DNA from 2 places in the Acutalibacter sp. LFL-21 genome. Region 2 is predicted to be linked to the other one. Evidence: a T-box and tRNA genes for the amino acid it is inferred to sense, from the RefSeq annotation. Region 2 holds a T-box; the other holds one or more tRNA genes.
What was found. A T-box is a leader RNA that pairs with one kind of tRNA and senses whether it is charged. The one in region 2 lies ahead of tyrS (tyrosine--tRNA ligase), so its partner is inferred to be a tRNA-Tyr.
Positions count from the first base shown of each region.

Region 1: it encodes a tRNA-Tyr, which carries the amino acid that the T-box ahead of tyrS (tyrosine--tRNA ligase) is inferred to sense. The anticodon was not compared.

Region 1 is NZ_JAOTNT010000006.1:63,703-79,095, forward strand. It holds gene aroD (type I 3-dehydroquinate dehydratase) at 1-432, opposite strand, end outside; gene ilvD (dihydroxy-acid dehydratase) at 655-2,370, shown strand; gene ODJ80_RS08530 (bifunctional 4-hydroxy-2-oxoglutarate aldolase/2-dehydro-3-deoxy-phosphogluconate aldolase) at 2,397-3,041, shown strand; gene ODJ80_RS08535 (hypothetical protein) at 3,102-3,788, opposite strand; gene ODJ80_RS08540 (CD1247 N-terminal domain-containing protein) at 3,915-4,361, opposite strand; gene efp (elongation factor P) at 4,425-4,982, opposite strand; gene ODJ80_RS08550 (M24 family metallopeptidase) at 5,074-6,153, opposite strand; gene ODJ80_RS08555 (YqeG family HAD IIIA-type phosphatase) at 6,150-6,656, opposite strand; gene rpsU (30S ribosomal protein S21) at 6,736-6,912, opposite strand; gene ODJ80_RS08565 (DUF2087 domain-containing protein) at 7,052-7,603, opposite strand; gene ODJ80_RS08570 (hypothetical protein) at 7,607-7,951, opposite strand; gene ODJ80_RS08575 (hypothetical protein) at 8,051-8,218, opposite strand; gene ODJ80_RS08580 (HAD family hydrolase) at 8,431-9,114, opposite strand; gene ODJ80_RS08585 (NADH peroxidase) at 9,224-9,769, opposite strand; gene ODJ80_RS08590 (Fur family transcriptional regulator) at 9,968-10,366, opposite strand; gene ODJ80_RS08595 (potassium channel family protein) at 10,500-11,165, opposite strand; gene ODJ80_RS08600 (potassium channel family protein) at 11,182-11,805, opposite strand; gene ODJ80_RS08605 (SH3 domain-containing protein) at 11,897-12,418, opposite strand; tRNA gene ODJ80_RS08610 (tRNA-Thr) at 12,654-12,729, shown strand; tRNA gene ODJ80_RS08615 (tRNA-Tyr) at 12,784-12,868, shown strand; gene ODJ80_RS08620 (hypothetical protein) at 13,057-13,605, shown strand; gene scfA (six-cysteine ranthipeptide SCIFF) at 14,282-14,428, shown strand; gene scfB (thioether cross-link-forming SCIFF peptide maturase) at 14,477-15,393, shown strand, end outside.
Region 2 is NZ_JAOTNT010000007.1:28,148-43,540, forward strand. It holds gene tsaE (tRNA (adenosine(37)-N6)-threonylcarbamoyltransferase complex ATPase subunit type 1 TsaE) at 1-364, shown strand, start outside; gene tsaB (tRNA (adenosine(37)-N6)-threonylcarbamoyltransferase complex dimerization subunit type 1 TsaB) at 358-1,062, shown strand; gene rpiB (ribose 5-phosphate isomerase B) at 1,115-1,561, shown strand; gene upp (uracil phosphoribosyltransferase) at 1,595-2,239, shown strand; gene yfmF (EF-P 5-aminopentanol modification-associated protein YfmF) at 2,434-3,708, shown strand; gene yfmH (EF-P 5-aminopentanol modification-associated protein YfmH) at 3,692-4,981, shown strand; gene lgt (prolipoprotein diacylglyceryl transferase) at 5,007-6,071, shown strand; gene folD (bifunctional methylenetetrahydrofolate dehydrogenase/methenyltetrahydrofolate cyclohydrolase FolD) at 6,110-6,964, shown strand; gene dxs (1-deoxy-D-xylulose-5-phosphate synthase) at 6,986-8,866, shown strand; gene ODJ80_RS09660 (TlyA family RNA methyltransferase) at 8,863-9,669, shown strand; gene ODJ80_RS09665 (NAD(+)/NADH kinase) at 9,709-10,548, shown strand; gene ODJ80_RS09670 (arginine repressor) at 10,618-11,070, shown strand; gene recN (DNA repair protein RecN) at 11,077-12,735, shown strand; T-box leader at 12,766-13,010, shown strand; gene tyrS (tyrosine--tRNA ligase) at 13,100-14,320, shown strand; gene ODJ80_RS09685 (VOC family protein) at 14,417-14,803, opposite strand; gene ODJ80_RS09690 (ACT domain-containing protein) at 14,861-15,319, opposite strand; gene dapB (4-hydroxy-tetrahydrodipicolinate reductase) at 15,332-15,393, opposite strand, start outside.

The DNA of each region.
Region 1 (15,393 bases), on a different contig from region 2:
CGCAAAATCATGCTTGGAAATAACCACCCCGATCCCCTGGCGCTTGGCCAGGGACACCAGCCGGGGGATCCTCTCCTCCCCACAGGCCAGCTCGATATCCACAAGCCCAAACCCGCCCTTCTCAAGCAGGGCGGTGAGCCGCTGTTCATACTCCTCCGGGGAAAGGCGGGCCTGTCCCCCCTCCCCTTGGGTCCGCAGGGTACACAGCAGGGGCCTGCCGCCCAGTTCTCGCACCACCGTAGGAAGGGTGGGGAGGGGGTCCCCAAAGAAGCAGTCCAGCCGCCACTCATAGAGGTCGGCAGGCAGGGCCGAGACAGCCTGCATCTCGCTGAGCAGGGCTGGAACACCTTGGCCGGTCAGCGGCACGCACACCTTGGGAAGGCCCTCTCCAAAACGAAGTCCCTGTATTTCCACATTTTTCCACTGCTCCACTCTTGGGAACCCTCCCTTTTTCACAATATTTTATAGATAATAAAAGTATACCGGCGCAGCAGGCAATTGTCAATTTACGGGATTTTAAAATTTTATTTTGTGCCTCCCGTTGCGAACTGAACACCAGATATTGTATAATAAAATAAGTTCTCTCCCCTTATTTTAGAGGATTCCCCGAACGGTTCAAAAAAAGCCCCCAGGGCTTTAGGAGGAAACAGCATGCTGAAAAGCCAACAGACCCGCAGCGTGGCCCCGGAAATGGACCCGCTGCGCATGGGAATGGGGTGGACTCCAGAAGATTTGGAGCGCCCCCAGGTACTGATTGAGAGCACCTATGGTCAAAGCCATCCCGGCAGCGCCCATCTGTTACAGTTTGCCCAAGAAGCGGCAAAGGCGGCCGACGCGGCAGGGGCGAAATCCGCGCTGTACTTTGCCACGGACATGTGCGACGGCATGAGCCAGGGCCACGACGGCGGCAATTACTCCTTGGTAAGCCGGGACACCATCGCCAACCTGATCGAAATTCACGCAAACGCCACCACCTTTGACGCGGGCGTGTTCATTTCCAGCTGTGACAAATCCGTGCCAGCCCAGCTGATGGCCATTGGGCGGGTAAACATCCCCTCTATCGTGGTCACTGGCGGGGTGATGGAGGCGGGGCCCGACCTATTGACCCTGGAACAGATCGGCAAATACAGCGCCATGTTCCAGCGGGGAGAGATCACAGAGGAACAGTTTACCTTTTACAAACATCACGCCTGCCCTTCCTGCGGGGCCTGCTCCTTTATGGGGACCGCCTCCACCATGCAGATCATGGCGGAGGCCCTGGGGCTGATGCTGCCCGGCAGCGCCCTGATGCCCGCCACCTGTGAAGACCTGGTGGAGGTGGCCCGCAAGGCGGGGGCCCGGGCCGCCCAAATGGCGGTGGAGGGCCTCACCGCCCGGGATATTGTCACGGAGAAGAGCTTTGAAAACGCCGTGATGGTCCATGCGGCCATTTCTGGCTCCACCAACACCTTGCTCCACCTGCCCGCCATTGCCCGGGAGTTTGGCGTGGAGCTGGACGCGGATTCCTTTGACCGGATGCACCGGGGCGCCCACTACCTGCTGGATATCCGCCCGGCCGGGCGCTGGCCCGCGGAATACTTCTATTACGCCGGGGGCGTGCCCCGCATCATGGAGGAGATCAAGTCCATGCTGCACCTGGACGTGATGACCGTCACTGGCAAGACCCTGGGCGAGAACCTGGAGGACTGCAAGAAAAATGGCTTCTACGACCGCTGCGACGCGCTGCTGCAAAAGACCGGCCTGCGGCGCACCGATATCATCCGCACCTTTGAGGAACCCATCGGCACAAACGGCACCATCGCCGTGCTGAAGGGCAACCTGGCCCCCCAGGGCAGCGTGGTCAAGCACAGCGCCGTGCCCAAGGAGATGCACCAAGCCGTTCTGAAGGCCCGTCCCTTTGACTGCGAGGAGGAGGCCATCGACGCCATCCTCCACCACCGCATCCAGCCGGGGGACGCGGTGCTCATCCGGTACGAGGGCCCCAAGGGCAGCGGCATGCCGGAGATGTTCTACACCACAGAGGCCATCTCCTCTGACCCAGAGCTCTCCGCCTCCATCGCCCTCATCACCGACGGGCGCTTCTCCGGGGCAAGCAAGGGACCGGCCATCGGCCATGTGTCTCCCGAGGCCGCGGAGGGCGGGCCCATCGCCCTGGTGGAAGAGGGCGACCTGATCCAGGTGGACATCCCCGGCCGGGTGCTGCGCATCTGCGGGCTGCACGGCCAGGAGGCCACCGAAGAGGAGATCACCGCAGAGCTGGCCCGCCGGAAAGAGCGCTGGCACCCCCGGCCGTCTAAGTACACCACCGGCGCCCTGGGTTTATTCACAAAAAACGCCGCCTCTCCCATGAAGGGCGGCTATATGGATTAACCACTGCAAGAAAGGAAGGAATCTCTATGGAAAACGTGGAACAGGTTTTGCGAAACACCGGTGTCATCCCAGTGATCCAGCTGGAGGATGAAATGAAGGCTGTGCCCCTGGGCCAGGCCTTGCTGGATGGGGGCATCCCTGCGGCGGAGGTCACCTTCCGCACCCCAGCGGCCGCCAAGTCCATCGAGAAGATCGCCGCCGCCCTGCCGGAGATGTTCGTCTGCGCGGGCACCGTGCTCAGTGTGGAACAGGCCAAGCTGGCCGTGGACTGCGGCGCTAAGGCGGTCATCTCCCCCGGCACCAACCGGGAAGTGGTGGAATGGTGCCTGAAGAACCAGGTGCCCGTGTACCCCGGCTGCGCCACCCCCACCGAGGTGGAGGCCGCCCTGGGCCTGGGCCTCACCACGGTGAAGCTCTTCCCCGCGGAAGTGGTGGGGGGCGTGAAGATGCTCAAGGCTCTGTACGGCCCCTACCGGGGTGTGAAGTTCATGCCTACCGGCGGCATCAGCCCCAGCAATGTGAAGGACTACCTCTCCCAGCCCAACGTCATCGCCTGCGGCGGCAGCTGGCTCTGCCCCGCCGGGGACATCAACGAGGGCAGCTGGGCGGCCATCACCCAGCGGGCCAAGGAGTGCATGGCTTTGGTGCAGGAAGTGCGGGCAGGCCAGTGACCAAAAAATACGCGCAAAAAAGGGAGCGGAAACCGCTCCCTTTTTCTATGCTCTCCCTGCTCACAGGACAAACGGGTCCAACGCCTGGACATCCAGGCTGTTCACAAAGTCCAGCGCCTCCTGATAGGAAGCGAAGCCCCCTTGGATGGGCTGGTAACTGTCCGGCGCAAACAGCTGGTCCATGTCTTGCGAGGCCACCTTCCACTGGCCGTCCTCCTGCTTCATTTGGACGGTGTAGGTGCACTGGCTGAACAGCACCTCCACTGTGTAGCGGGGCGCCCCCTCCAGGAGATAGGAATAGATGGTGCTGAGCCAGGTATCCGCCCGGAAACGCACCTGGACCTCTGTGCTGGAGAGGGACTTCCAACCCAGCAGCTTGGGGTTTGTAAAGCCGCGGTCCACGGAAAAGCCCCACTCCAGGGGCGCCTCCAGTCCCTCCTGGCAGTTTTGGGAAAAGCGCTCCTCCAGGCTGCCTGTAAAGTGGGGCTCCAGCTCAGGGGACGCGCTCCGGCGGACCTGCTCCGCCGCGTCCAAGATCTCCTTTGTGGAAAGGGCCTCTTCCCCCTCCAGCGCCTGGGAAAGCTCCTCTGCGGACACCACGCCGGCGCTCTGATAGGCCTCCTCAGCGGCGAGGGCCTGCTCCATCAGCGAGACCCCCTGGGCATAGTGAGAGCCCACTGCCGTGCCGCACACCAGCAGGCAGCACAGGATCACCGGCAGCAGAAAATGCACCTTCTTTTTCACCACAGCCTCCCCCTTTCAAGGAACTGTCAGCCTCTAAGCCCATCATAGCACTTGACATAATTCCTGTCAAGCAAGGCAAGAAAAAGCCCTCCCGAAGTGGGAGGGCTCTCTGTTTTGCTTTTGAGCGGCTTACTCTTCCGGCTTCTCCTCGGCCTCTTCCTCGTCGTCATCGAAGTCGAACTCCAGGGTCTCGCCGCAGCCGGGGCAGACGATGCTGCCCTCTTCCAGCATCTCGTCGTTGAGCTGGATGGTGTCGCCGCAGCTGGGGCAGGTCACTTCGAACTCGGCGTCGTCAAAGTCGTCGCCGTGGTGGTGATGATGACCGCAGCCACAGCCGCACTCATCCTCGTCCTCCAGCTCGTAGTAGTCCTCTTCCAGCTCGCCCAGGTCGTAGTCGATCTCATCCACCTGCTCGGCCAGCTCGTCCAGGCCCTCGTCCAGCTCTTCCACAGACAGGCACAGGTCGTCCAGCAGCTCTACGATGGCGTTGAGGACCTTGGTCTCCTTGGCGCTGGGGTCCAGCTCCAGGCCGTCCATCAGGCCGCGGATATAAGAAGCTCTCTCAGAATTGGTCATGGTCAGTTCCTCCCTTGTTCCGTCTGGGGCAGCGCCCCGCGGTGTATTTGGGCAAATGGGCGCTTAGGCGCGCTCCATGTACTCCCCGGTACGGGTGTCGATGCGGATCATCTCGCCCTCGTTGATGAACAGGGGCACGCGAATCTCCGCGCCGGTCTCCAGGGTAGCGGGCTTCAGGGTGTTGGTGGCGGTGTCGCCGCGGACGCCGGGCTCGGTCTTGGTGACCTCCAGCTCCACAAAGTTGGGGGGCTCCACGCCGAAGACGTTGTCCTTGTAGGAGAGCACCTTGCAGTCCATGTTCTCCTTGACGAACTTGAAGTTGTCAGAGAGGACGCTCTTGTTGATCGGGATCTGCTCGTAGGTCTCGTTGTCCATGAAATAGTACAGGTCGCCGTCGCTGTACAGGTACTGCATGTCCTTGCGCTCGATGTAAGCGGTGGGGTACTTGTCGTTGGGGTTAAAAGTCTTTTCTGTCACAGCGCCGGTGATCACGTTGCGGATCTTGGTGCGCACAAAGGCAGCGCCCTTACCGGGCTTGACGTGCTGGAACTCGATGATGGAATAGACGCCGCCGTCCATCTCAAAGGTCACGCCGTTTCTGAAATCGCCTGCGGTTACCATATTTTAACAACCTCCAATGTATTTCTCTTTCTATTGTACCGTATTTACAGCGGGATTGCAAGCCGTTTCCCGCCCTTTGCCGCAAAAAGCCTTACAGGCAGATGAGCTCCTTGGGAGACTTGGTCAGGCTGCGGCAGCCATCCTCTGTGATGAGGAGCATATCCTCGATGCGCACGCCGTATTTGGCCGGGATATAGATGCCGGGCTCATCGGTAACCACCATTCCAGGCGCGCACACCGTCTGATCCCCGCGGCCGAACCGGGGCCACTCGTGGATTTCAAAGCCCACCCCATGGCCCAAGCCGTGGCCGAAGGTGCCGGGGTAGTCCTTCTCGATGATATCCCGGGCAATCTTGTCCACATCACAGCAGACCATGCCGGGCTTCACCCCGTCGATGACTGCCAGGTGGGCCTTCAGCACCGTGTCGTACACGGCCTTCTGCTCCTGGCTGACCTGGCCCAAGGCCACCGTGCGGGTCATGTCAGAGTGATAGCCGTCCAACAGGGCACCGGTATCCATGGTGATGAAGTCGCCCTTCTGCACGGTGTTGTCAGAGGGGACCGCGTGGCACTGAGAACCGTTCTTGCCCGCGGCCACAATCAGGTCGAAGGCCACGTTTTCCGCGCCCTGCTTGCGCATGAAGAACTCAATCTCCAAAGCCAGGTCCCGCTCGGTGACGCCCTCTTTGATATAGGGCAGGATGTGCTGGAAGGCCGCGTCGGTGATCTCCTGAGAGGCCTCGATCTTCTTGACCTCTTCGGGGGATTTAATCATCCGCTGCTCCCGAATGGCGCTGTCCAGCGTTTCATCCAGAACAGCCTGGGCGCCAAACCGCTGGAAGGCGGCCTCAAAGCGGCGGGCCTGAGCCACAGAGAGCTGCTCGCACTCCATGTAAATCTCCTTGATGCCGTGCTTCTGGATCAGTTCCCCCAGCTTTTCCATCAGGGAATCAAAACCCAGCACCGTGCAGTACTTGGCCTGGTAATGGGCGGCCTCTTCATAGCGGAAGTCCATCAGCAGGTAGGCTTCCTCCGCTGTGACAAGCAGGGCCCCGTCTGTGGCGGGGAACTGGGTGAAATACCGGCGGTTCTTTTCAGAAAACACCAGGGCGGCTTTCTGGCTGTCGCCGTGGATGAGCCGCTCAGTCAGACGTTCCACAGGGTTTTTCATCGCAAAACATCCTTTCTTCTCTGGAATTTTTCCCGCAGGCCCCGTTCAAAATACCTGCGTACTCTAAAGGTGAAGCCTTCCTCCGGCTCGATGGGCGCCAGCAGCACAGATTTCATGCCGCACAGATTGGCCCCCACGATGTCCGTAAAGATCTGGTCCCCTACGATGACGCACTCACGGCACCTCACCCCCAGGCGCCGGGCCGCCCGAAGGTAACCCACCGGCAGGGGCTTGATGGCGAAGCTCAAGGTATCCAGGCCAAACATGGCGCCAAAGCGCTTCACTCGTTTTTTATAATTATTGGAAATAATGATCATCTGGAAACCGGCCGCCTCCATGGCCCGCACCCACTCCACCGCGCCCGGCATAGGAGTATGGGAGGTGTAGGTTGCCAGGGTGTTGTCCACATCCAGCAGCAGGGCCCGCACCCCCAGGCCCTTCAAAAATTCCGGGGTGATTTCTGTAACCCGATTTTTCAGGGCGGTTGGCCGAAAGATGCCCATTTCTTTCCTCCTTGCGGCTTGCTTTTCTCAAACAAAAAAGCGGGCGAACCGCCCGCTTTCAAGGTACCTCTGAGCAGCCTTATTTGTACTTGCGCTTGCGAGCTGCTTCTGACTTTTTCTTACGCTTGACAGAGGGCTTTTCATAAGCCTCTCTCTTCCGGACCTCCTGGATGACGCCTGCTCTGGCGCACTGCTTTTTAAAGCGGCGGAGCGCGCTATCCAAAGATTCGTTTTCCTTAAGCCGGATCTCAGCCATTTGTATATCCCTCCCATCCGCCACAAGGCAGGGGTTGTTTCGTCGTAGGCATTACCAGTACAACAGAAATAATTATACTTTCCTAAGGCTGGATTGTCAAGCCCTGTTTCTCTCATTTTTCCAAAGGCCCCTTCCCGCCCTAGACCAGGCGGGTGTAAAGGCCCTCCTCCCGGCGGAGGATACCCTCGCTAATCATGTCCCGGCGCAGGGTACAGTAGTCCTGGTGGAAGCGCAGCAGCACCTGGTTGAGCTCCCGCTCGGGATAGGGGCGGCCCAGCTCCAGCTCCTTGGCGATTTCCTCCAGGCAGATGCGCTCCTTCTTCCGCTGGGCGGGGATGGCCTTAAGGCGGCCGTACTCAAAAAAGCTGTCCAGCACCCGCTGGCGGTAGCGGGCCTCCCGCTCCTGCTGGCGCTGGGCGTCGGAGGACTTCTCCCCCAGGATGTCCAAAATGCGGCACTGGAACACCTCTTTATTGATAGAGTACATGGTGTAGTACTGCTCCCGGCGGGAGGAGACCGCCCCGGCGTCCATCAGCTTCTTTAAATGGAAAGACACCGTGGCCGGGGTGAGCTCCAGCCGCTGGGCCAGGCGCTCCACGTACATATCCTCCTCCAGCAGGGATTTGAGGATTTGCAGCCGGGAGCGGTCCGCCAAGCCTTTGAATAGTTTTAACGCCTGTTCCTCTGTCATAGGTTACGCCTCCTTTCCCAGTTGGTCCCAGGCCTGCTGCCAGGCCTCCAGCTTCCACTCCTCCACGGCGGCCCGGGCCATATCCCCGTGGGCTTGGGCCAAATCCCGGGCGGCCCGCCAATTCTCCGGCAAAGCTTCCAGCTTCCGGCGGTAGGCGGCCTCCAGCTCCTGAGGCGGCAGGTGGGCTTCCAAGGCCTGGTACACCGTGGCGCAAATCTGGAAGATATTCCCCTGGATTTTCGCCCGGCGGGCCTCATCCTCCCGGCAGTCCTGGGAGAGGGCCTCCCCCTCCTGGCGGCAGCGCTCCACCTGGCTTTCTAAATAGTTGAGCCAAATCTCCTTTTTCAACGTGTTCGCCTTCCTTCGCAAGATTTATTTTTGCATGTATCGAACTGGATCAAGCATACCAGCTCGGCAGGGGTTTGTCAAGATTTAATTTGATATTTATCAAAGTATTTTTCTTCCCCGCCGGATTGCTTTCCAGGCGTTGGCCTGGTCTGTTTGGCGCTGGGTACGGGAGGCCCGTTCCTCCCGGCAGTCCCAGGCGGGCGCCCGGGCGACAGCGCGGCCATGCCGCCAACGCTTCCATTTCTTTTTCAGAATCTCCCATTTCACGGTTGCACCTCCTTTCTGTAATTTTAATTCGATATTTATCGAAGCAATTTTAGCATAACAGAAAGGTGCGGCGGTGTCAAGATTTAATTTGATATTCATCGAAGCATTTGAAGGCAAGCATAAAAAAGAGCCGCCGCAACATGGGGCAGCCCGTTGGCTGATACGGGACGCGCGGCTTTTGGGGCGGCGCGTCCTTTTTGTTTCCGGCGGGGTTAAGCTTGCAGGCCTCGCAAAAACGCCGGCACTTGGGAGAGGCTCTCCAGCACGGGGACGCCGGCGGTTTCCAGGCGGGCGCGGCTTTGGTGACCCTGAGCCAGCAGCACGCAGGGGCAGCCGGCCTCTTGTGCCACCTCCCAGTCATGGAGGGTATCCCCTATAAAGAGGACCCGGCGGGCGTCCACAGCATGAGCGCTAAAGTATTGCAGCGCCAAGCCGGACTTGCTGCGGGCAAAGCTGTCCTCCAATCCCAGAAGGGCTTCAAAAAAGCCCCGCACGCCCGCATGGCCCACCTGCTCTTCCAGGGCCTTCTGCTTGGAGGCAGAGACGATGAGCTGCCGCAGCCCCTGCGCTTCCAACGCTTCCAGCACCTCTGCCGCACCGGCATGCAGCGGGCAGTCCAAAGCTCTCCGGTCATATTCCTCAATGTATTCCAGGGCCAGCTTCTCAAAGGGCTCTCGGCCAAAGTCGAAGCCTGCCGCCCGATAGTATTCCTGCACAGGAAAGGTGAATATCTCCCGGTAGCGCGCCTCCCCTCCCAAAGAGGGCAGCCCCCGCCGTTGGAGCATCCCGTCCATCACCGCCACGCACAGGGATACATCATCCAGCAGGGTGCCGTTCCAATCCCAACAAATATAGTCCAGCATGGCGCCCACCCCTTCCTGATTTATTCCCATCATAACACAGGGCTCCCGCCGCCGCAACCCCGCCTTCTCTCCAGAGCGCAGCAAAAAAAGGGGCAGATTCCTCTGCCCCTTCTCTGTTACTCTGCTATGAACTTCACGGGAATTACTCGCCGAAGTAGCGCTTCAGCAGGCCAGCGAAAGCCTTGCCATGGCGGGCCTCGTCGCGGGCCATCTCGTGAACGGTGTCGTGGATGGCATCCAGGTTCAGCTCCTTGGCCTTCTTGGCCAGGTCGGTCTTGCCCTGGGTAGCGCCGTTCTCAGCCTCTACACGCATCTGCAGGTTCTTCTTGGTGGAGTCGGTGACCACCTCGCCCAGCAGCTCGGCGAACTTGGCGGCGTGCTCGGCCTCTTCGTAAGCAGCCTTCTCCCAGTACAGGCCGATCTCGGGATAGCCCTCGCGATGGGCCACGCGGGCCATGGCCAGGTACATGCCCACCTCGGTGCACTCGCCCTGGAAGTTCTCCCGCAGGCCCTGCAGGATCTCTTCGGGAGCGCCCTTGGCAACGCCCACCACATGCTCGGAAGCCCAGGTCATATCACCGGCCTGCTCCACAAACTTCTCAGCGGGGGCACCGCAGACAGGGCACTTCTCAGGGGCAGCCTCGCCCTCGTACACATAGCCGCAAACAGTACATACGAACTTTTTCATGAGTAAATTCCTCCATTTTAATAAATTTTTCTACAGAGATCTATCCAATAGAACATTTCTTGTGGAACTGCTTGATTTACTTTGCGCCCCTGTACCCACGCCGGGCGCAAAACAAGGAATATAACTTTACACCCTTGCTTTTTTCGGGAAAAACCCGGATCCACAGGACGCAAATTTGCAAAGCTCGCGCCCTTTACATCACTGTTCTTTCCTTTCACACTGGGGGCACACTCCCTCGAACACCACCCTGGCGCTTTCCAGCCGGATGTGAAACCGGGCCGAGAGCTTTTCCAGCTCATCCCGGCGGAAAAACTCCTCGGGGATATCCAGTACAGCGCCGCAGCGCTTGCAGACCAGATGGGCATGGGGTTCTACGCGGGCATCGAAATGCTCCTGTCCATTGATAACCCCCACGCTGACCGCCTTTCCTGTTTCACAGAACTTTTTCAAATTCCGGTACACAGTGCCCAAGCTCAAATCGGGATAACGTGGCTTCAGCCTGGCATAAACCCAATCAGCGGTGGGATGTACGGTGGTTTCCTGCAGTGTATTCAGAATCGCCATCCGCTTTCTGCTGAAATTCTCACGTTTTTCCAAAATTCCGCTCTTCCCTTTCTATACGGTCTTCCAGGCTTCCTTACTGCCTGTGAACACAGTATAGCACAGGTTCCGCAATTTGTAAAGTAGGAATTGTTATTATTTTTGAATTTTTTCTTTTCGCCCGCAATCCTTAGGGCAGCGTAGCGGAAAGCGCCCGCATCAGCGCCTTCTGGCTCCGGTCCTCACTGACCGCCACCAGCTCATCCCCTGCCTGCAGAATTGTAGAGCCGTTGGGGATGGTGAGCACTCCCCGGCGGATCAGAGAGATGACCAGTGTGCCCCCTGGAAGGTCAATATCTTTTAAAGCCACTCCATCCAAAGCCGTATCCGTGGGCAAGGTCATGGAGCAGATCCCCGCCTTGCCCTGGTTCAGGGTGGCAATCAAATGCATATGGGCCAAATCGGCCTCCTGCTCAATCATCTTAGTGAGGATCTCCGTGCTGCAGGCGGTGTTCCGAATGCCCAGCACCCGGAATGTCTCAATATTCCGCGGGTCATTCACACGGGAGATCACCTTTTTGGCATGGAAGTGGTCCCGAGCTACTTGGCAGGCCACCAGGTTGTCCTGGTCGCTGCCTGTGACGGTCATAAACACATCCGCGTCCTGGGTGCCGGCGGCTTCCAGCACAGTCACATTGGTCCCGTCCCCCCGGTAAATCGCCGCGTCCAAATCGTCCGCCAGCCTCTCACACCGCTGGCGGTCCCGTTCTACAAGGCTGACTGTGTGCCGGCGCTCCAGCATGATACGGGCCAGATTATAGCCCACCTTGCCGCCGCCGATAATCACCATTTTCATTGCTCGCACTCCCCTTTCAATCAATCTTGCAGCTGACAACCAGGGAGTCCCCTGCCTCCAGCGGGATCTCTTCCCGCTGGCTCTTCAGCAGGAACGCGCCGTCATCCTTGATGACACCGAACAGGCCGTCTCCTGGCCGCAGCTCCACGCTGGCCGTGGTGTGGCCAAAATAGCGCCGTTCCACTGGAACCACTTCCAGCGAGACCGTTGTGCTGCCAAACGAGACCTGCCGGCTCTGCCACGGGCTGGTAAGGGCTGTGACCAGCTTGTCCCCCGCCATATTGGTGGGGCACACGGTCTGCAGGCCAAAGCGCTCGAAAATATTCTCCCGGTAAGGGTCGGAAATCCGCGCGATCACCTTGGGAATGCCAAAAAAGTTCTTGGCAATCTGCCCCACCGTAATATTTAAGTTGTCGTCCGGAGTAGCCACAGCCACCGCATCACAGCCTTCAATCCCCGCGGCCCGCAGGCTCTTGATATCCATGGGGAAGCCCACCGCAGTGACACCGCTGAAATCCGGGCTCAGCTGGGCGATGTTTTCCGCGCTGGCGTCAATCAGCACCACGTCATGCCCAAGCTCATCCAAGGATTCCGCGGTCTTGCGGCCCAGAAGCCCACCGCCTACGATCATAATGTTCATAGCTCTGCATTGTCCTTTCTTTACCTGTAAAGCCGGACTTTCCCGGCGAAAATATTTCCCGGAAACCTCCGGGCAGGAAAAGAGAACGGCGTTATTCGCCGTCCTCTGCATCCACTGAATTGGAAGACGTGGAAGACTCACTCTGGGAGGAGCTTTCTGATTGTGAGGAACTCTCTGACGATGCGGAGGAGGGCGCCGGCGTAGAGGTGGCGTCCCCTGCTGTTTCCCCGCTGCGAAGCCGGTTGTACTCCTCCACGGTGACCTCAATGACCTCGGCGTAATCGGAAGAGACATAAGCGGTCTCCCCTTCATACTGGATCTGATACCAGCCATTTTGAGGGTCCTCCACCAGCAAGGCCAAGCGCTCCCCATTCTCTGCCAGGCCCAGAATCTCACTGTCCGTTGAAGCCTCCGCACGGATATTCAAACCGGAATCCGCCGTGACCCGCAGGGCTTTGGCCGTCTCTGCCACCTCTGGCACAGAGACTGCCGAGGAGACCTGTGGGGAAGGGGCGGGCGCACTGGATGTCTCATCATCCTTTTTTCCGCCACAGCCGGCCAACGCCGCCGTCATCAGGCAGGCCGCCAACAGGATGCAAACCAACTTTTTCATACAAAATCCACTCCTTTTCCCAATAGATTTCTTGTAATCCTATTGTAGCATAATCCCGGGAAAAGTCCACTGGTTTTTTCTCTATTTTTCAAGATGCCCGCCCCCCGCCGCAGTCCCCCTTTTTTCCCCAAGCGCCCCCTTCTCTGGGGCGGATATAAAAAAATAAAAATGTTCGTAAATTCCCCCTTGACTTTTACGGACATCCAGGATATAATAATCAAGCGCTAAAAAATCCGCTGGTGTAGCTCAGTTGGTAGAGCAGCTGATTTGTAATCAGCAGGTCAGGGGTTCGAGTCCGTTCACCAGCTCCACTGGCAGACAAGCTAGCGCATCACATACCCGGCCGTTTGGTCTGGGGCTTATATGGGAGAGTTCCCGAGTGGCCAAAGGGGGCAGACTGTAAATCTGTTGTCGTCGACTTCAGTGGTTCGAATCCACTCTCTCCCACCACACCTGCGGTGAGCAATTCGCGCTCCGCAGGTTTTTTCTGTTTTGTAACACTGTGCCCGCATTTTGGGGCATCTAAAGTGTCCATTCCACCCAGAGTAGAAAGAAGTCGATTATTGAAAAATAATTGACTTCTTTCTCATTTTATTGTAAAATTTGTAAAATTTCAAATAATTAAGGAGGTTAATAGAATGGAACAGCTCATAGAAAAAGTAGTTATTGAAGGCGTCGAATTTCAAATTATCCAAAAGCCCACGACTTTGTATGCAGGTTATAAGGCAGAGGCCGATAATGAGGATGAAGAATCAAGCGTGGATACCTATCAACTTTTCCAGGCTGGTCATAAAAATATAAAAAATAGTTTGATACCAGATTCTATGCTTTGCCTTAGTATCAATTACAAGGAATGCAGGCACGGACAGAATGCGCGCCGCTCCCTTATGCATTGTCAGGAAACATCGGAAAGAAATCAACCCGAAGGGATTACGGTTCTTGAATCTCCCGCATGTTATATGATAAAAGTGAAATCAACAGAAGCGACATGGGAGCTGGTAAAGAAAATCACCGGGGAAGATAACCCTCAATGGCACATGGCCCCGCTTTTCGGTTTGTGTGAAAAACTGTTTTGCAATGAGGAAAGAGGATTCGCCTTGACGCCTGATTTCAGCGACACATATGAAATCGAATATTATAATGCGGATGGTAACAATTACGCTGGTATAAGCGTGGTTAAACTGTAATCCCAACGTATTCAGACGGCTGGAAAAACGGCAGGCGGTCTTCTTTTCTCACCCTCACAAAAATGCCGATCGCAATGCAGTCGGCATTTTTATTTATATTCCATAAAGGAAGGAGGAAGCGCGTATATGCTTGAGATCCATTCAGGAAATCAGGAGTCCTGTATGAACGCTGCCCCTGTTTTGTTTTATACATAGGCGGAGCGGCGTCTAAAGTGTCCACCTTTGCCACACCTGCGGTGAGCAATTCGCGCTCCGCAGGTTTTCTTTTTTTGTAACACTGTGCCCGCGTTTGGGGCGGCATCGAAAGTGTCCACCCCACCCAGAATGAGTCTGGACGCAATTCGCGTTCAGACTCTTTCTTTGTTTATCCGGCATGGCCCCCGCGCAGGGGGCGGCACCTAAAGGTATCCATCCTTTCCAGGATAGGGCAGGCATTTTTTGGATTTCATCAAACGCAACGCATTTCTAGGGGGAGAAGAACCCGTCCCCCCTATTCTATTTTCCGCAGGGAGCGAAACCAGCGCTGTCCTCCGGCAAAAAAACGCGCATACCCAAATTTTCACAGGCAGCCCGCTGCCGCCTTGACTTTCCCGGCCAACTATGATAGGATTTCTTATGTACACTGGTTTACGCCCTGCGGCATGGGCCAGAAGAACTTATGAAGGAGCTATGTGTCATGGAACGAATCAAGACTCTGGAAACCCGGGATATGTGCGAGAGCGCCAAGAACGGCGGCTGCGGCGAGTGCCAGACTTCCTGCCAGTCCGCTTGCAAGACAAGCTGCGGCGTGGCCAACCAGAAATGCGAGAACGCAGAGAAATAAAAAAAGGCGCCGCCTTCGGGCGGCCTTTTTTGTGTCAGGAGGACCTGAATGGTACACCAATATCAGTTAAACGGTTATAATATTGTGCTCGACAGCTGCTCCGGCAGCATTCATGTGGTGGACGAGGTGGCCTACGATATCATCGCCCTCTTCGAAACCCACACGCCGGAGGAGATTGTGGCCGCCATGCTGGAGAAGTACGGCGGCCGCTCTGATGTAACGAAGGAAGATGTGCGGGGCTGCATCCAGGACGTGCAGGCCCTAAAGGACGCCGGGAAGCTCTTCAGCCCGGACACCTTCGCCGGCATGGCGGGGACCTTTAAAGAGCGCTCTGGCGACGTGGTGAAGGCACTGTGCCTCCACGTGGCCCACACCTGCAACCTCAACTGCGGCTACTGCTTTGCCAGCCAGGGCAAGTACCACGGCGACCGGGCCCTGATGAGCTTTGAGGTGGGCAAGCAGGCCCTGGACTTCCTGATGGACCACTCCGGCACCCGCCGCAACCTGGAGGTGGACTTCTTCGGCGGGGAGCCGCTGATGAACTGGGACGTGGTCAAGCGCCTGGTGGAGTACGCCCGCAGCGTGGAAAAGGAGCGGGGCAAAAACTTCCGCTTCACCCTCACCACCAACGGCATGCTCATCGACGACGACGTGATTGACTTTGCCAACCGGGAGATGAGCAACGTGGTGCTCTCTTTGGACGGGCGCAAGGAAATCAACGACCGCACCCGGGTGGACTACGCGGGCAACGGAAGCTACGACCGCATTGTGCCCAAGTTCCAAAAGCTGGTGGCGGCCCGGGGCGGGAAGAACTACTACATGCGGGGTACTTTCACCCACGCCAACCCGGATTTCACCAAGGACCTGTTCCACATGGCGGACGACCTGGGCTTTACCGAGCTGAGCATGGAGCCGGTGGTGTGCGCCCCCGACGACCCCGCTGCCCTGACGCCGGAGGACATTGA
Region 2 (15,393 bases):
GGAGGTTGTGGCCTTTACCGGCGGCATGGGGGCGGGGAAGACCGCCTTTACCCGCGGGCTTGTCATGGGCCTGGGAGCGGGAGACGTGGTCTCCAGCCCTACTTTCGCCCTGGTCAATGAGTATCAGGGCCGTTTGACAGTGGAACACTTCGACATGTACCGGGTGGAGAGCTGGGACGACCTGTATTCCACTGGTTTTTTCGACTATCTTGGCTCGGATTGCATCCTGGTGATTGAGTGGAGCGAGAATATCGCCGGTGCCTTGCCTGAGGACGCGATCACCATTGATATCCAGCCGGGAGAAAGGGAAAATGACCGCATCATCACCATCAGCGGCTGGAAAAAGGAGGGGAAGCCATGCTGATTCTAGGCATCGACTCCTCAGCAGGTCCCGCTTCTGCCGCTTTGGTGGAGGATGGCTGCCTGTTGGGTGAGTTTTATATTCACACAAAACAGACCCACAGCCAGACCCTGCTTCCCATGGTACAGCAGCTTCTGGCTTCTGCGGGGCGCTCTTGCGGGGACTTGGACGCCTTAGCCGTGTCTCACGGACCCGGTTCCTTCACGGGGGTGCGGATCGGCATTTCCTGTGTAAAGGGAATTTCCTTTTCTAACGATATTCCCTGTGTGGGGATCTCGACGCTGGAAGCCATTGCCTATGGAGGCTTGGCTGCGGAGGGAAGCGTGCTTTGCGCCGCAATGGACGCCCGCTGCAGCCAGGTGTATAACGCCTTGTTCCAGGTGGAGCACGGTGTCCTCCGTCGCCTTACGGAAGACCGCGCCCTTTCCATTGCGGAGCTGGAAACTCAGTGCCGCAGCTATGGGGAGCGCCTCCTTCTATTGGGGGATGGAGCCGCCTTGTGCCACAAGACGTTTTCCAAGTGGGGGGCCCGGCTTGCTCCAGAAAATATGCGGTTTCAGCACGCGGCTTCGGTGGCGCTGTTGGGAGAACGCTCTGTTCGCGAAGGGCAAGCAGTTCCGGCAGCCGTTTTAGCCCCGGTGTATCTGCGGCTTCCCCAGGCGGAGCGGGAGATGAAAAAGCGTTTAAGGCAGAAAGCCTAGTGTGCAGAACGGTTCTCAAAATACGATCATGCTTTGGAAAGGAGATTTCTCTATGAAATTAGCTCTTGGATGTGACCACGGCGGTTTTGAATTAAAAGAGGCGGTTCGCAGCTACTGTGAAGAGCGGCAGATTCCCTATGAGGATTTTGGCGCGTACAGCACAGAGTCGGTGGACTATGCCCCCATTGCTGCCAAAGCGGCGCGTTATGTAGCCTCTGGCCAGGCGGATTTCGGGGTGCTGATCTGTTCCACAGGGATTGGCATTTCTATGGCCGCCAACAAAGTCAAGGGCGTTCGGGCGGCCCTTTGCACGAATGAATACTGCGCTGAGATGACCCGGCGCCACAACAATGCCAACATTCTCTGCATGGGCGGCAAAGTGGTGGATCAGCAGACAGCCATAAAGCTGTTGGATATCTTTCTGCACACCGAGTTTGAAGGAGGCCGGCATCAACGCCGGATTGAACAAATCGCTCAAATCGAGGACGGAAAGCTATAATACTTTACAATGTTTTTTCGGGAGGAAATACGTATGAAAATGGAAGAGTATCCCAATGTTTTTGTCATGGATCATCCTTTAATCCAGCACAAGCTGACTTTTTTGCGGGACGTTTCCACTGGCACGAAAAATTTCCGTGAACTGGTCAGTGAGATTGCCATGCTGATGTGCTATGAGGCGACCCGCGACCTGCCTTTGATGAACGTGGAAACAGTAACCCCCATGGAGAAAACCACTACACAGGTAATTGCCGGCCGGAAACTGGCTTTTGTGCCCATCCTGCGGGCAGGCCTGGGGATGGTGGATGGCATGCTGAGTATGGTGCCCTCCGCCAAGGTGGGCCATATCGGCCTGTACCGGGACCACGATACCTTGAAGCCTGTTGAGTACTACAACAAACTTCCCCAGGATATTGAAGAGCGGGATGTAATTGTGCTGGACCCCATGCTGGCCACCGGCGGTTCCGCGATAGACGCCATCACTATCGTCAAGCGGAGCCATCCCAAGAGCATTAAGTTCCTGTGCGTTATTGCTGCCCCCGAGGGCCTGAAGGCCCTGACCGAGGCCCATCCTGACGTGCAGATCTACTGCGCCGCGGTGGATCGCTGCCTCAACGAGAATGGATACATTCTTCCTGGCTTGGGAGACGCTGGAGACCGGATTTTCGGCACACTGTGACAAAATGAAATAGGCAGGAATTGGGCGCGCCGCAGTCTGGAAGCGGCGCGCTTTTTCTGTGATGGGGATGTGAAATTTTTTAGAACCCTTTCAAATGCCTGGAAAATGTGGTATACTAGGGAGTCGATAGAGCATATTTATGCAATTCATCTGTATTTCTTTTACTTTTCATCCAGAAAGGGCACAGGAATGCCATGAGTGAAATGAAAACCCAGCGCCTCAGTGATTCGGTGGCGCTGCATACCTTTTCCGACTCCCGCTTTAAAACGATGAAGGTCTCGGTGAACATGCTGGTTCCCCTGCGAAAGGCCACTGCCGCCCGCAATGCCATTTTGCCAGCTCTTGTCAGCCGCGCCACCCGGGAATATCCCGACTACACCGCCCTAAACTGCCGCTTGGCCCAGCTGTATGGAGCTTCCCTGAGCAACAGCGTGCAGAAGGTGGGGGAATATCAGGTGCTCACCCTGTCCGCAGCAGGGCTTTCTAACCGCTATGCCTTTGGGGGAGAGGACATGTTCGCCCAGCTGACAGAGCTCCTCTTTGACGTGCTGTTCGACCCTCTAAAGGATAGCGGGGGCTTATTTCCGTTGGAAGGCTTCCAACAGGAACAGCGCCAAATGCTGGAGATGCTGGACGCCGAGTTCAACGACAAAATGACCTATGCCCACCGGCGCTGCGAAGAGCTGCTGTTCCAGGGGCAGAGGGCAGAGGTGGGCCGCTGTGGCACGCGAGAAGATGTGGAGGCCTTAGACCGGCGCCAGGTTACTGCCGGCTGGCAGGAGCTTTTGGAAAGCGCCCGAATTGAAATCTTTGCCCTGGGCGGCTGCAGCCCGGACCCAGAGCTGTTCCGCGCCCGTTTTTCCGGCTTGGGAAGCCCGCAGCCCATCGGACTGCTTGCCTACGAGGAGCCGGGGGAGGTCCGCCGGCTGGTGGAGGAGCAGCCCCTCTCTCAATCGAAGCTGTCCATGGCCTTCCGGGCGGACTACGCACCGGAAGAAAAACGGCTTTTTCAATTGATGGCTGCGGTGCTGGGCGGTGTGCCCAGCTCTAAACTATTCCAGAACGTCCGGGAAAAAATGAGCCTTTGCTACTACTGTTCCGCTGGGATGGCGCCCAACAGCCGGGCCATGTTCATTGAAAGCGGCGTGGAGACCGAAAATCTGGAGCGTGCGGAAGAAGCTATTTACAGCCAGCTCCATGCCCTGCAAAGGGGGGATTTGACGGAGGAAGAGCTGCTCTCCGCCCAGCTGGCCCTGCAGAATTCCCTGCGCTCTGCCACGGATTCCCTGCCTGCTATCGAGGGCCTCTCCCTAGGCCAGCTTTTCGGCGGGCACGTGCTCTCTCCGGAGGAATCCATCCAGCAGCTCATGTCTTACACGAAAGAACAGGTGGTGGAGGCCGCCCGCAGGCTCCGTCCAGCGGTGGTGTACACCTTGAAAGGAGGCAGCGTCCATGAAGCCGAGGGTTGAGACTATCACCAGCAGCCAGGTGGGCGACAGCTATTACCGCATTCAGCACCCTACGGGGCTCACGATCCTTTTATACCCCAAAGAGCGCTGCAGCACAGCGTACGCTATGTTTGGCACTCGCTACGGTTCCATTGACAACTGTTTCCAGCGCGGAGATGAATCCCAGCCGGAACTGGTACCCGAGGGAATTGCCCACTATTTGGAGCACAAGCTCTTTGAAAGCGAGGAGGGCGACGCGTTCGACCGTTTTTCCAAGACTGGCGCCAGCGCCAACGCCTTTACTTCCTTTGACTCCACCAACTACTTGTTCTCCTCCACGGGCCAGATTTACGAGTCCCTGGAAATTTTGCTGGATTTTGTACAGTCTCCTTACTTTACAGAGGAAACCGTCCGCAAAGAGCAGGGCATTATCGGCCAGGAGATCAAAATGTACGACGACGACCCCCAGTGGCGGGTCATGTTCAACTATTTGGAGGCCATGTACCATGCCCACCCAGTGCGCCAGGATGTGGCCGGCACGGTGGAGAGTATCGCCAAGATCACGCCGGAGCTGCTGTACCGGTGCTATAACACTTTTTATAACCTGGGAAATATGGTCTTGGCTTTGGCTGGAAATTTCCAAGTGGACAAGGCGTTGGAGGTTTGTGATAGGATGCTGAAGCCTGCGGAGCCCTTACCGGTCAAGCGAATCTTTCCCTTTGAGCCGGATTCCGTGGTGACGTCCTGTATTCAACAGCAGCTGCCCGTGGCCTCTCCATTGTTTCAGTTCGGCTTTAAAGAGCCCCGGGCCAATCAGATCCGCACGGAAAAGGATGTGGCCGCTGTAGAGGTCCTTATGGAAACATTGGCCTCCGATGCGTCGCCTCTGTTCCGGGACCTGCTGGACCGCGGCCTTGTCAATGAGGCCAGCTTCTCTTATGAATATTTCGAGGGGAATGGCTACGCTACCCCCATGTTCTCCGGCGAGTCCAGAGACCCCCGGGCGGTTGCAAAGTCGATCTTGCAGGAGGTGCGGCGCTTTCAAAAAGAGGGCATCCCTCCAGAGGCTTTCGAGCGCTCCAAGCGTTGCCTCTACGGGGAGATTGTTTCGGCCCTGAACAGCACGGGGAACATCGCAAACGGCCTGTCCAACATGGAGCTGCGCGGGCGGGAGCTGTTCACCTATATCGACGCCCTTGCCCAGCTTCGCCCAGAGGATGCTGAGGAGAAGCTCCAACAGATTTTCCAGGAAGGGCAAAGCGTGCTCTCCGTGATTTTACCGCTGGAACCATAAACCTGCCAAAGGAGGACATAAAGCTATGACCTATAATGTCACGTTTCCCCATCTGGGGCTGGAGTTCAACATCAACCCGGTGGCTTTTTCCATCGGGAGCTTCCATGTGTATTGGTATGGCATCATCATTGCGGCAGGGTTCCTGCTGGCATTGATCTATGCCAGCTTTAGCTGCAAGAAAATGAACATTGACATCAACCGGCTGTTCGATGTGGTTATTGTTGGCCTCATCGCCGGGGTAATTTTCGCGCGGCTGTTTTATGTGGTCTTCTATCCCGGTGATAAATACTGGAAAAATCCCTTGGAGATCTTCCAGATTCACGACGGAGGCCTGGCCATCTACGGCGGCATTATCGGCGCTGTGGTGTTCGGCAGCCTGATGGCCAAGCTCCGCAAGCTGAAGGTTACCGCTGTTCTGGATATTGCTGCCCTGGGTTTCCTCATTGGCCAGTGTGTGGGCCGCTGGGGCAACTTTATCAACCAAGAGGCCTTCGGCTCCGCCACGGAACTGCCCTGGGGCATGCACAGCGAAAATACCGCCGCTGTAGTGGATGGCAATGTGCACCCCTGCTTTCTGTATGAATCCCTGCTGTGTTTGCTGGGCTTTGTGCTTCTGCACTTCTTCACCCGCAGGTTCCGCCGCTATGACGGCCAAACCTTCCTGCTGTATATCGTCTGGTACGGCGCCTGCCGGTTCTTCATCGAGGGCTTGCGCACGGACAGCCTTATCATCCCTGGTACAGGCCTGCGGGTCTCCCAGGTGATCGCAGCGGCATGCGTGGTGGCCGGCATCATCCTGCTGGTTTTGTTCCGGCACAGGACCAGCTTGACCGGCTGCGGTGACCGCCGCGTTATGGAAGCGGTCGGCCTGGTGGAATCCACCGCTTTGCCCGAGGATGAGACCCCCAGCACAATCTTCGGGGACCTTCCTCCGGAGGAGATCCAGGAGATCTTCCACGGGCACCCCGCCTGGGAAAAGGGAGAGCAAGCGGCCAAAAAGGCCGAGGAAGAAGAGGTTAATGATCCAGAGCCCGCGGCAGACGGCCCAGCCGGCGCAGAAGCGGAAAAGGAAGAGGAAGAGACGGAGTAATTTTGCAGGATCATGTAATTGGAAAGGAGCAGATGAACATGGCGCAGCGCATAGACGGAAAGGCGGTTTCTGCAAAGGTGCGGGCAGCGGTGGCCCAAGAGGTGGCCGCCTTGAAGGAACGGGGGGTAACCCCCGGCCTGGCAGTGGTCATTGTGGGAGATGACCCCGCCTCTCGCATCTATGTGAACAACAAAAAGAAGGCCTGCCAGGCCACTGGCATCCATTCGGAAGAGTATGCCCTGCCCGCTTCCACTACACAGGAGGAGCTGCTGGCCTTAGTGGACCAGCTTAACCACAAAAAGGATATCCATGGCATCCTGGTTCAGTCCCCCTTGCCCAAGGGCTTGGACGAGGGAGCGGTGGTGGAGGCCATCGACCCCCAAAAGGATGTGGACGCCTTCCACGCCTACAATGTTGGGAAGATCATGATTGGCGACTATCACTTCTTACCCTGCACCCCTGCCGGGATTATGGAGCTGTTGAAGGCTTATGAGATCTCTGTGGAGGGCAAGCGCTGTGTTGTTATCGGCCGCAGCAACATCGTGGGAAAGCCCATGGCCATGCTTTTGCTCCATCAGAATGGCACTGTCACCATTTGCCACAGCCGCACCAAAGATTTGCCGGAAGTCACCCGCCAAGCGGACATCCTGGTCTCCGCGGTGGGTAAGAGCCATTTCGTCACAGCGAATATGGTCAAACCGGGGGCGGTGGTTATCGATGTGGGCATGAACCGGGATGAAAATGGAAAGCTTTGCGGGGACGTGGATTTTGACACGGTGGAACCACTTGCTTCTTTCATCACCCCGGTGCCGGGAGGCGTGGGCCCTATGACCATTGCTATGCTGCTGAAAAACACGGTCACAGCTGCCAAGCTGCAGAACCAGCTGCTCTGACCAGACGGGAGTTGTCTCTTTATGGCAAGTTTGCTGGAAAAAATCCATTCCCCAGAGGATATCAAGGGCTTCGGCGGGGAAGAGCTGGACGCCCTTTGCGAAGAGATGCGCCGTGTCATCATCGAGACGGTCTCCGCAAATGGGGGGCATTTGGCCTCCAACCTGGGTGTGGTGGAGCTGACCGTGGCCCTGGCCCTGGCCTTTTCCCCCCCGCGGGACACCATCGTTTGGGATGTGGGACATCAAAGCTACCCCTATAAGCTTCTGACAGGCCGGTATCCTCAGTTTTCCACCATCCGGCTGGAAGGGGGGCTGGCGGGCTTCCCCTGCCGGGAGGAGAGCGAGTACGACAAGTTCACCAGCGGCCACAGCAGCGCCTCCATCTCTGCGGCGCTAGGTGTTTCCGAGGCGAATTTCCTCCAAGGGAAAGAGGGCTATGTGGTAGCTGTCATCGGGGATGGCGCCCTCACGGGTGGCTTGGCCTATGAAGGCTTGAACAACGCGGGCCGCCTGCACCGGAACCTGATCGTAATTTTGAACGACAACACCATGTCGATCTCCAAAAACGTGGGTTCCATGGCACGCTACCTCAGCTATATCCGCACAAAGCCAGGGTATATCAAGACCAAAAACCGCCTGGAACGGACCCTTCGGAAGATACCCGGAGTGGGCCCGGCGGTGGCCTCAGGCTTGCGAAGCCTGAAACGGAGCGTCAAGCGGATCTTCTACAACTCCACCATCTTTGAGGACATGGGTTTTGCCTATTACGGCCCCTTTGACGGCCACAACATCAAGGAGCTGGCAGAGACCTTGGAAACCGCAAAGCTGATCCACAAGCCGGTGCTGCTGCATATCCGTACCTACAAGGGCAAGGGCTATCAGTACGCCGAGCAGGACCCCACCATTTACCACGGCCTTTCCGGTTTTGACGTGACCACCGGCGACACCGGCGCCAAGTCTCAGAGCTTTTCCGATGAGTTTGGGCAGGCTCTTTGCAGCCTGGCCCGGGAAAACCCAAAGCTTTGCGCCATCACTGCCGCCATGCAGAACGGCACCGGACTCACCGCCTTCCGAGAGGAATTCCGCAGCCGTTTTTTTGATGTGGGCATTTCCGAGGAACACGCTGTTACCTTTGCCGGGGGATTGGCGGCCGGAGGCATGCTGCCGGTGTTCGCCGTGTATTCCACTTTTCTGCAGCGGGCCTATGACGAGCTTATCCATGATGTGTCCATGCAGAACACAAAGGTCATCCTGGCCATCGACCGGGCGGGCGTGGTGGGGGAGGACGGCAAGACCCATCAGGGGGTATTCGACGCCGCTTACCTCCAAACCATCCCCAATGTCACCGTGTACTCTCCCGCCTACTTTAAGGAGCTGCGCCTGCAGCTGGCCTATCTGGTAGAACAGGGTAGGGGGTTGTGCGCCATCCGGTACCCCCGGGGAAGGGAGCTTTACAAACCTGCCTATTTTAAAAGCACCACAGCGCCCTACAGCGTTTACGGAAGTGAGGACGCCGCTGTGTGCCTTGTGACCTATGGCCGTGTCTTCTCCTTTGCCGCCGAATGTAAGGAGCATTTGGAACAGGGGGGGCTTCCGGTCAAACTTCTCAAGCTGAACCGCATTATCCCGCTGGATGGCCAGGCGGTGCAGGAGGCATTTTCCTGCCGCGACGTGTTCTTCTTGGAAGAAGGGGTGCAGCGTGGAGGCATTGGAGAACATTTCTCTTATCTGCTTGAGCAGCGCGGCTTTTCTGGCGGTTTCCACCTGCGGGCCATTCAAGACCCCTTCATCAAGCACGCGCCCATGTTTCGCTCGTTGGAAATGCTGGGCCTGAACGCCCAGGGGATCGAGCAGTTTGTCCGGGAAACCTTGGGCCACGGGAAAGGAGGTGCTTCCGCATGAAAAAACGATTGGACATCCTGGTGACAGAGCGCGGCCTGGCGGAAAGCCGCGAGAAGGCCAAAACGCTCATTATGGCGGGCCAGGTTTATGTGGACGGGCAGAAGGCCGATAAGCCAGGCGACACGTTTTCAGAAGACGCCGCTGTCGAGGTGCGGGGCAAGGGCCTTCCCTATGTGAGCCGGGGCGGGTTAAAGCTGGAAAAAGCGATGCGGGAATTTGGCCTTCAGCTTCAAGGGCGCACCTGCATGGATATCGGCGCCTCCACTGGAGGATTTACGGACTGCATGCTGCAAAACGGCGCGCAGAGGGTCTACTCGGTGGATGTGGGCTACGGCCAGCTCGCTTGGAGCCTGCGTACCGATCCCCGGGTGGTGAATCTGGAGCGCACTAACGCCCGCTACCTCACCCGGGAACAAGTGCCGGAGGAGATCGATTTCTTCTCTGTGGACGTGTCCTTTATCTCCTTGACCCTTATCCTGCCCGCCGTGCGCCCTCTGTTAGCGGAGCACGGCCAGGCGGTGTGCCTGATTAAGCCGCAGTTTGAGGCAGGGAGGGAAAAGGTGGGGAAAAAGGGCGTGGTCCGGGACAAGGCCGTCCACGAAGAGGTCATAGAAAAAATCCGCAGCTTTGCTTTGGAAAACGGCTTTTCCGTGCTGGGCCTCACTTTCTCCCCGGTAAAGGGACCGGAGGGGAACATTGAGTATTTGATTTACCTGGAACGCTCGGAAGCCCCCTCCCAGGGAGAGCAGGTCCCCTCAGCGCAGCAGGTGGTAGAGGAGTCCCATCGCGCACTGGACCGCTGACCTTTTTCATCTCTGGCGCGTCTTGAAGGAGGAGTACTGTTGAAGATTGCCGTAGTTCCGAACTTAACAAAGGAATCTGCCCAGGCCTGTACGGATGAGGCGCTGCGCGTCCTCGCCGGATGTGGTTGTGAAACGGTGCTGAAAACCGATCTGTTTACCTCCCAAGGGGTTTATCAGGAGCGTGTGGAGGATTCCCTCCTTTCCTGCGATTTGTTTATTGCCATCGGCGGCGACGGCACCATCATCCACACTGCCAAGTTGGCAGCCTCCCTGGGGAAGCCTATCCTGGGAATCAACGCGGGGACCCTGGGTTTTACTGCCGGCTTGGAGCGCCATGAGCTAGGACTGCTGCCCCGCCTGGTTCAAGGGGAATACCGGGAAGAGCGGCGCAGGATGCTCTCAGTAGAGCTGGAATCTCAGAAGGGTGCCTCTCAAAGTTTCTATGCCCTTAACGACGCGGTGCTTTCCGGAGAACCCGCTAAAATCATCGACTATCAGATGGTGCTGGGAAGCCGTTCCTACCGCTACCGCGCGGATGGCTTTATTGTGGCTACGCCCACAGGATCTACCGCCTATTCTCTTTCCGCGGGCGGCCCTGTAATCGAGCCCAGCATGGACTGCCTTGTCTACACACCCATCTGCCCTCACTCCCTGTTTGACCGCAGCATTTTGTTCAGCCCTCAGTCTCAGCTGGTGATTCAGATTCCAGAAAATACGGGCCGCCTGTATCTCTCCGTAGACGGGGAGACTCCATTGGAGATTTTCACAGGAGATCTTCTTCGCTTCCGGCAGGCAGACCGTTTTGCCCGCTTTATCCGGCTGGGCGGCAGGAATTTTTACGACATTCTCAACCAGAAAATTATCGAAACGCGGCAGTAAGCCTCGTTCTGCTTCCATAGTCCAAGAGTATACCGGCGCTTCCCGCCAGAAAGGATAGGTCCCGATCTTATGAAAACCCGACGTCACGCAAAAATTCTAGAGCTGATCAAGGAGTATGATATCGACACACAGGACGAGCTTCTCCGCTATCTGCGAGAGAACGGCTTTGATGTGACCCAGGCCACTGTATCCCGGGATATCAAGGAGCTTCGCTTGGTAAAGACCCTTTCCCGTTCTGGAAAGTACCGCTATTCCACCGGCAGTGATACTATCAGCGATATGTCCTCTAAATTCTACTCTCTCTTCTCCGATTCCGTGCTCTCAGTAGAGGCCGCACAGAATATGCTGGTGGTCCGCTGCATGACCGGCATGGCCCAGGCGGTGTGCGCCTCTCTGGATTCGATGCATTGGCCGGGCTTTGTGGGCACGTTGGCCGGGGATGACACCATTTTTATCGTCTGCCGCACCGAGGGGGATGCCCTGGAAACCCAAGAGGAATTTCGGAAACTCATAAACAGGTGAGGCTTTATGCTGGCTCAATTATTCATCAACAACATTGCCGTTATTGAACGCGCTTCCATTGATTTGGAGAAGGGCTTTACCGTACTCACCGGTGAGACGGGTGCGGGCAAGTCCATCATCATCGACGCAATCCACGCCGTACTGGGAGAGCGCACCTCCAAGGAGCTGGTGCGCACCGGCACCCAATCCGCTTCTGTATCTGCGCTGTTTACAGGCTTGGATGAGGATATATTGCGCCTGTTGGACCAGCTCTCCATCCCTCGGGAGGAGGACGGCTCCCTTCTGGTTCAACGGGATATCCGGCAGGGGGGCCGGTCCTCTTGCAAGCTCAACGGAGCGCCTGCCACGGTTTCCATGCTCAAGCAGGTGGGGCCCCGGCTGGTAACCATCCACGGCCAGCATGAAAGCTATGAGCTGCTCTCGCCAGAGGTCCACATGGTCTACCTGGACAGCTTTGCCGGGCTGGAAAGCCTTCTGGCAGAATACCAGGCTGCTTACCATACCCTGCGGGAAACCCAGCGGAAGTTGGAGGCCCTGCAGACGGACGAAGGGGAGAAGGCACGGCTCTCCGACCTGCTCCATTACCAAATTGACGAGATCCAGTCCGCCAATGTGCGTGTGGGAGAGCGGGAAGAACTGGAAGCGCAGCGAGAGGTGATCCGCAACAGCGAAAAAATTGCGGGTACCCTGGAGCTTCTCCGCGGCCTGCTTTCCGGGGATGAGGACAGCGAAGGGCTTCTCACGGGGGTGGAGCAGGCCTCTGTGGAGGCAGAGCGAGTGGCGTCCTATCTGCCAGAGCTGGAGGAAGCGGCTCAAAAGCTGCGGGAAGCCGGGTATTTGCTGGAGGATGTGGACGCCATGCTCCGAGGCGTGGGCGTGGACTTCGACCCCGCCCTTCAAGAGGCTATCGAGGAGCGGCTGGACCTGCTGTATAAGCTGGGGCTGAAATACGGCAGTAGCGAGGAAAAAATCTTGGAATTTTTGGAGGACTGCCGCTCCCGCCTTCATCAGATCGAGTTTTCCGACGAGGAGCGGGAGCGCTTGGAGGCCCAATACGAGGAGGAAAAACATAAAGCTATTTCCCTTGCCAAGGAACTCTCCCGCAGGCGCCAGGCAGCATCGGCCCAATTCATCCGCCAGGTAAGGGAAGAATTGGCATTTCTAAACATGCCGGGCATCCAATTTGAGACGGAGATCCAGAGGGTGCCTCTGTACGCCATGGGGTGCGACAAGCTCCAGTTTCTTGTTTCCGCCAACAAGGGGGAGCCTCCCAAGCCTATGTCTAAGATCGCCTCGGGCGGGGAGCTCTCCCGGATCATGCTGGCCATTAAAACAGTGCTCTCCGGCAAAGATAAGGTGCAAACTTTGATTTTCGATGAGGTGGATACAGGCATCAGCGGGGCCGCCGCCAACAAGGTAGGGAAGAAGCTGAAGCAGGTTTCCCAAAACCGGCAAGTGCTGTGCATCACGCATCTGGCCCAAATTGCCGCTCTGGCAGATCATCACCTTCTCATTGAAAAACATGTGGAAGGGGAACGCACCTTTACCCAGGTGCAGGAGCTGGACTTTGAAGGCCGCAAACGGGAGGTGGCCCGCATCATCGGCGGGGACCAGGTAACGGACCTGCAGCTGGAAATGGCAGAGGAAATGCTGAAAAAGGGTTGACATTTTTCCCTTTGGACCGTATAATAACTCACAACAGCGATGACGGAACCAAGTAGGCGCCGGTCCCACGGCAAAGAGAACCCCCGGCTGGTGAAAGGGGGAGCGTGGCGGAGGCTGAAATTACCTTCCCGAGCTGTCACTCTGAACCCAAAGTAGGGGTGGCCGTGTGGCGGGCGTTATTCCGCCAGGGCATGAAAGTGCCCGGTAAGGTCACGGACCGCAAGGCCGTGATAAATTGAGGTGGTACCGCGGTAATTTGATTTATCGCCCTCTGCGTGAAAATGCAGGGGGCTTTTCTTTTTTGCCAGAACCGGCCTCCCAGCGCATTTTCAAAAAATCACATTTTTGGAAAGGACTGACACACATGGGAGTGTACGAAGAACTGAAGGCCCGTGGCCTGATCGCCCAGGTCACCAACGAGGAGGAAATCCGTGAGGTGGTGAACAACGGCAAGGCCACCTTCTACATCGGCTTTGACTGCACCGCCGACAGCCTGACCGCCGGCCACTTCATGGCCCTGACCCTGATGAAGCGGCTGCAGATGGCAGGGAACAAGCCCATCGCCCTGATCGGCGGGGGCACCACCCTCATTGGCGACCCCTCCGGCCGGACGGACATGCGCAAGATGCTGACCAAAGAGGATATTGACCACAACGCCGAGTGCTTCAAGCGCCAGATGGAGCGCTTCATCGAGTTCGGCGAGGGCAAGGCCAGAATGCTCAACAACGCCGACTGGTTGCTGAAGCTGAACTATGTGGACCTGCTGCGGGAGGTGGGCGCCTGCTTCAGCGTCAACAACATGCTCCGGGCAGAGTGCTACAAGCAGCGCATAGAGAAGGGGTTGTCCTTCCTGGAGTTCAACTACATGATCATGCAGAGCTACGATTTCTACTACCTGTTCCAGCATTATGGCTGCAACATGGAGTTTGGCGGCGACGACCAGTGGAGCAACATGCTGGGCGGTACGGAACTGATCCGCCGCAAGCTGGGCAAGGACGCCCACGCTATGACCATCACCCTGCTGACGGATTCCAACGGCAACAAGATGGGCAAGACTGCCGGCAACGCCGTGTGGCTGGACCCCAACAAGACCAGCCCCTTCGACTTCTACCAGTACTGGCGCAACGTGGGCGACGCCGACGTGCTTAAGTGCATCCGCATGCTCACCTTCCTGCCCCTGGAGCAAATCGACGAGATGAGCTCTTGGGAGGGCAGCCAGCTGAACCAGGCCAAAGAAATCCTAGCTTTTGAACTGACCAAGATGGTCCATGGGGAAGAGGAGGCTAAGAAGGCTCAGGAGGGCGCCCGCGCCCTGTTCGGCGCTGGGGTCAACACAGCCAACATGCCCACCACCCAGCTGACAGACGGGGACTTCACCGATGGCCAGATCGCTGTGTTGGACCTGCTGGTAAAGACTGGCTTGGCCGCCTCCAAGGGCGAAGGCCGCCGCCTCATTCAGCAGGGCGGCCTTACCATCAAAGATGAAAAGGTCACCGACCCCAATGCCGCCTTTGTCAAAGCCGATTTTGAACAGGGACTTGTCATCAAAAAGGGAAAGAAAGTCTTCCATAAGGCGGTCCTTTAATCCGGGGAAATACACGCAATAAAATGATAAAATGGGTACGGCTTATTCGCTCCATAAGCCGTACCCATTTTCTGTCTTGTTTCTCTTTATTAAAAATTACATAGCAATCCACCAGCAGACCCCAAAGCGATCAATCACTGTAGCGCAGCACGGATTCCAGGGCACCTCCTGGATGGGATGAACCACCACGCCGCCGTTGCTTAGGACGCGGAAGGCCCGGTAGACAGCTTCCTCACTGCCCAAATCAAAGGCATTAAACGTCATGGTTTCCCACTTCATCCGGTGGACGAAGGCAACGTCGCAAGGGTTTTCCGCTTCCGACAAGGCCAGAATACACTCTCCATCCACAGAGAGCTCACAGTGTTCATAGGCAGTGCCTTCCGGATTTTGCATCGAAACGGTAATCTCCGCCCCGAAAGCTTCGCAGTATATTTGGGCAGCCTCTAAGCTGTTTTTCACATAGACCTGCGCATAGTTTTTCACAAAAACCCTCCTAACGAAAAGCTAGGGATAGCCGCCAATCAAGCGTTTAAAGCGGCCTTACAGCAGTGCCTCCTGCAGGGCGTTCAGCACTGTGTCAAAATCCGCCTCAGTGACCAGAAGGGAAATCTCCACTTCAGAAGTGGTAATCAGGCGGATGTCCGCGTCTGTTCCCGAAATAGCGCGGAACACCTGGGCGGCAATGCCCGGGGTATTCTTCATAACGGGGTCGTAGACAGAAATTTTGTGGTTCACCGAGCTCACAATCACATCCATGTCGGTTTCTTGCTTCAGCTTAGATGTAAAGCCCAGAATGCCGATCAGATCCTCGTCGGAAATCGTGAAGGAAAGCCCGGTTGTGGCCCCATGGGTGGGCGCCATGGAAATCATGTCGATGTTGATGCCGCATTGAGAAATAGCTTCAAACACTTTGGAGATGGAGGCCACATTGGCGGGAAAATCCTGCAAAGTGACCAGCGTGATATTGTCAACTGTACTGATAACAGTGGAAGCGCTCATTGCAATTCCTCCTCAAATCAAATGGGACATATCGTACAGGCCCGGGCCCTTCCCTTCTATAAAAACAGCGGCAT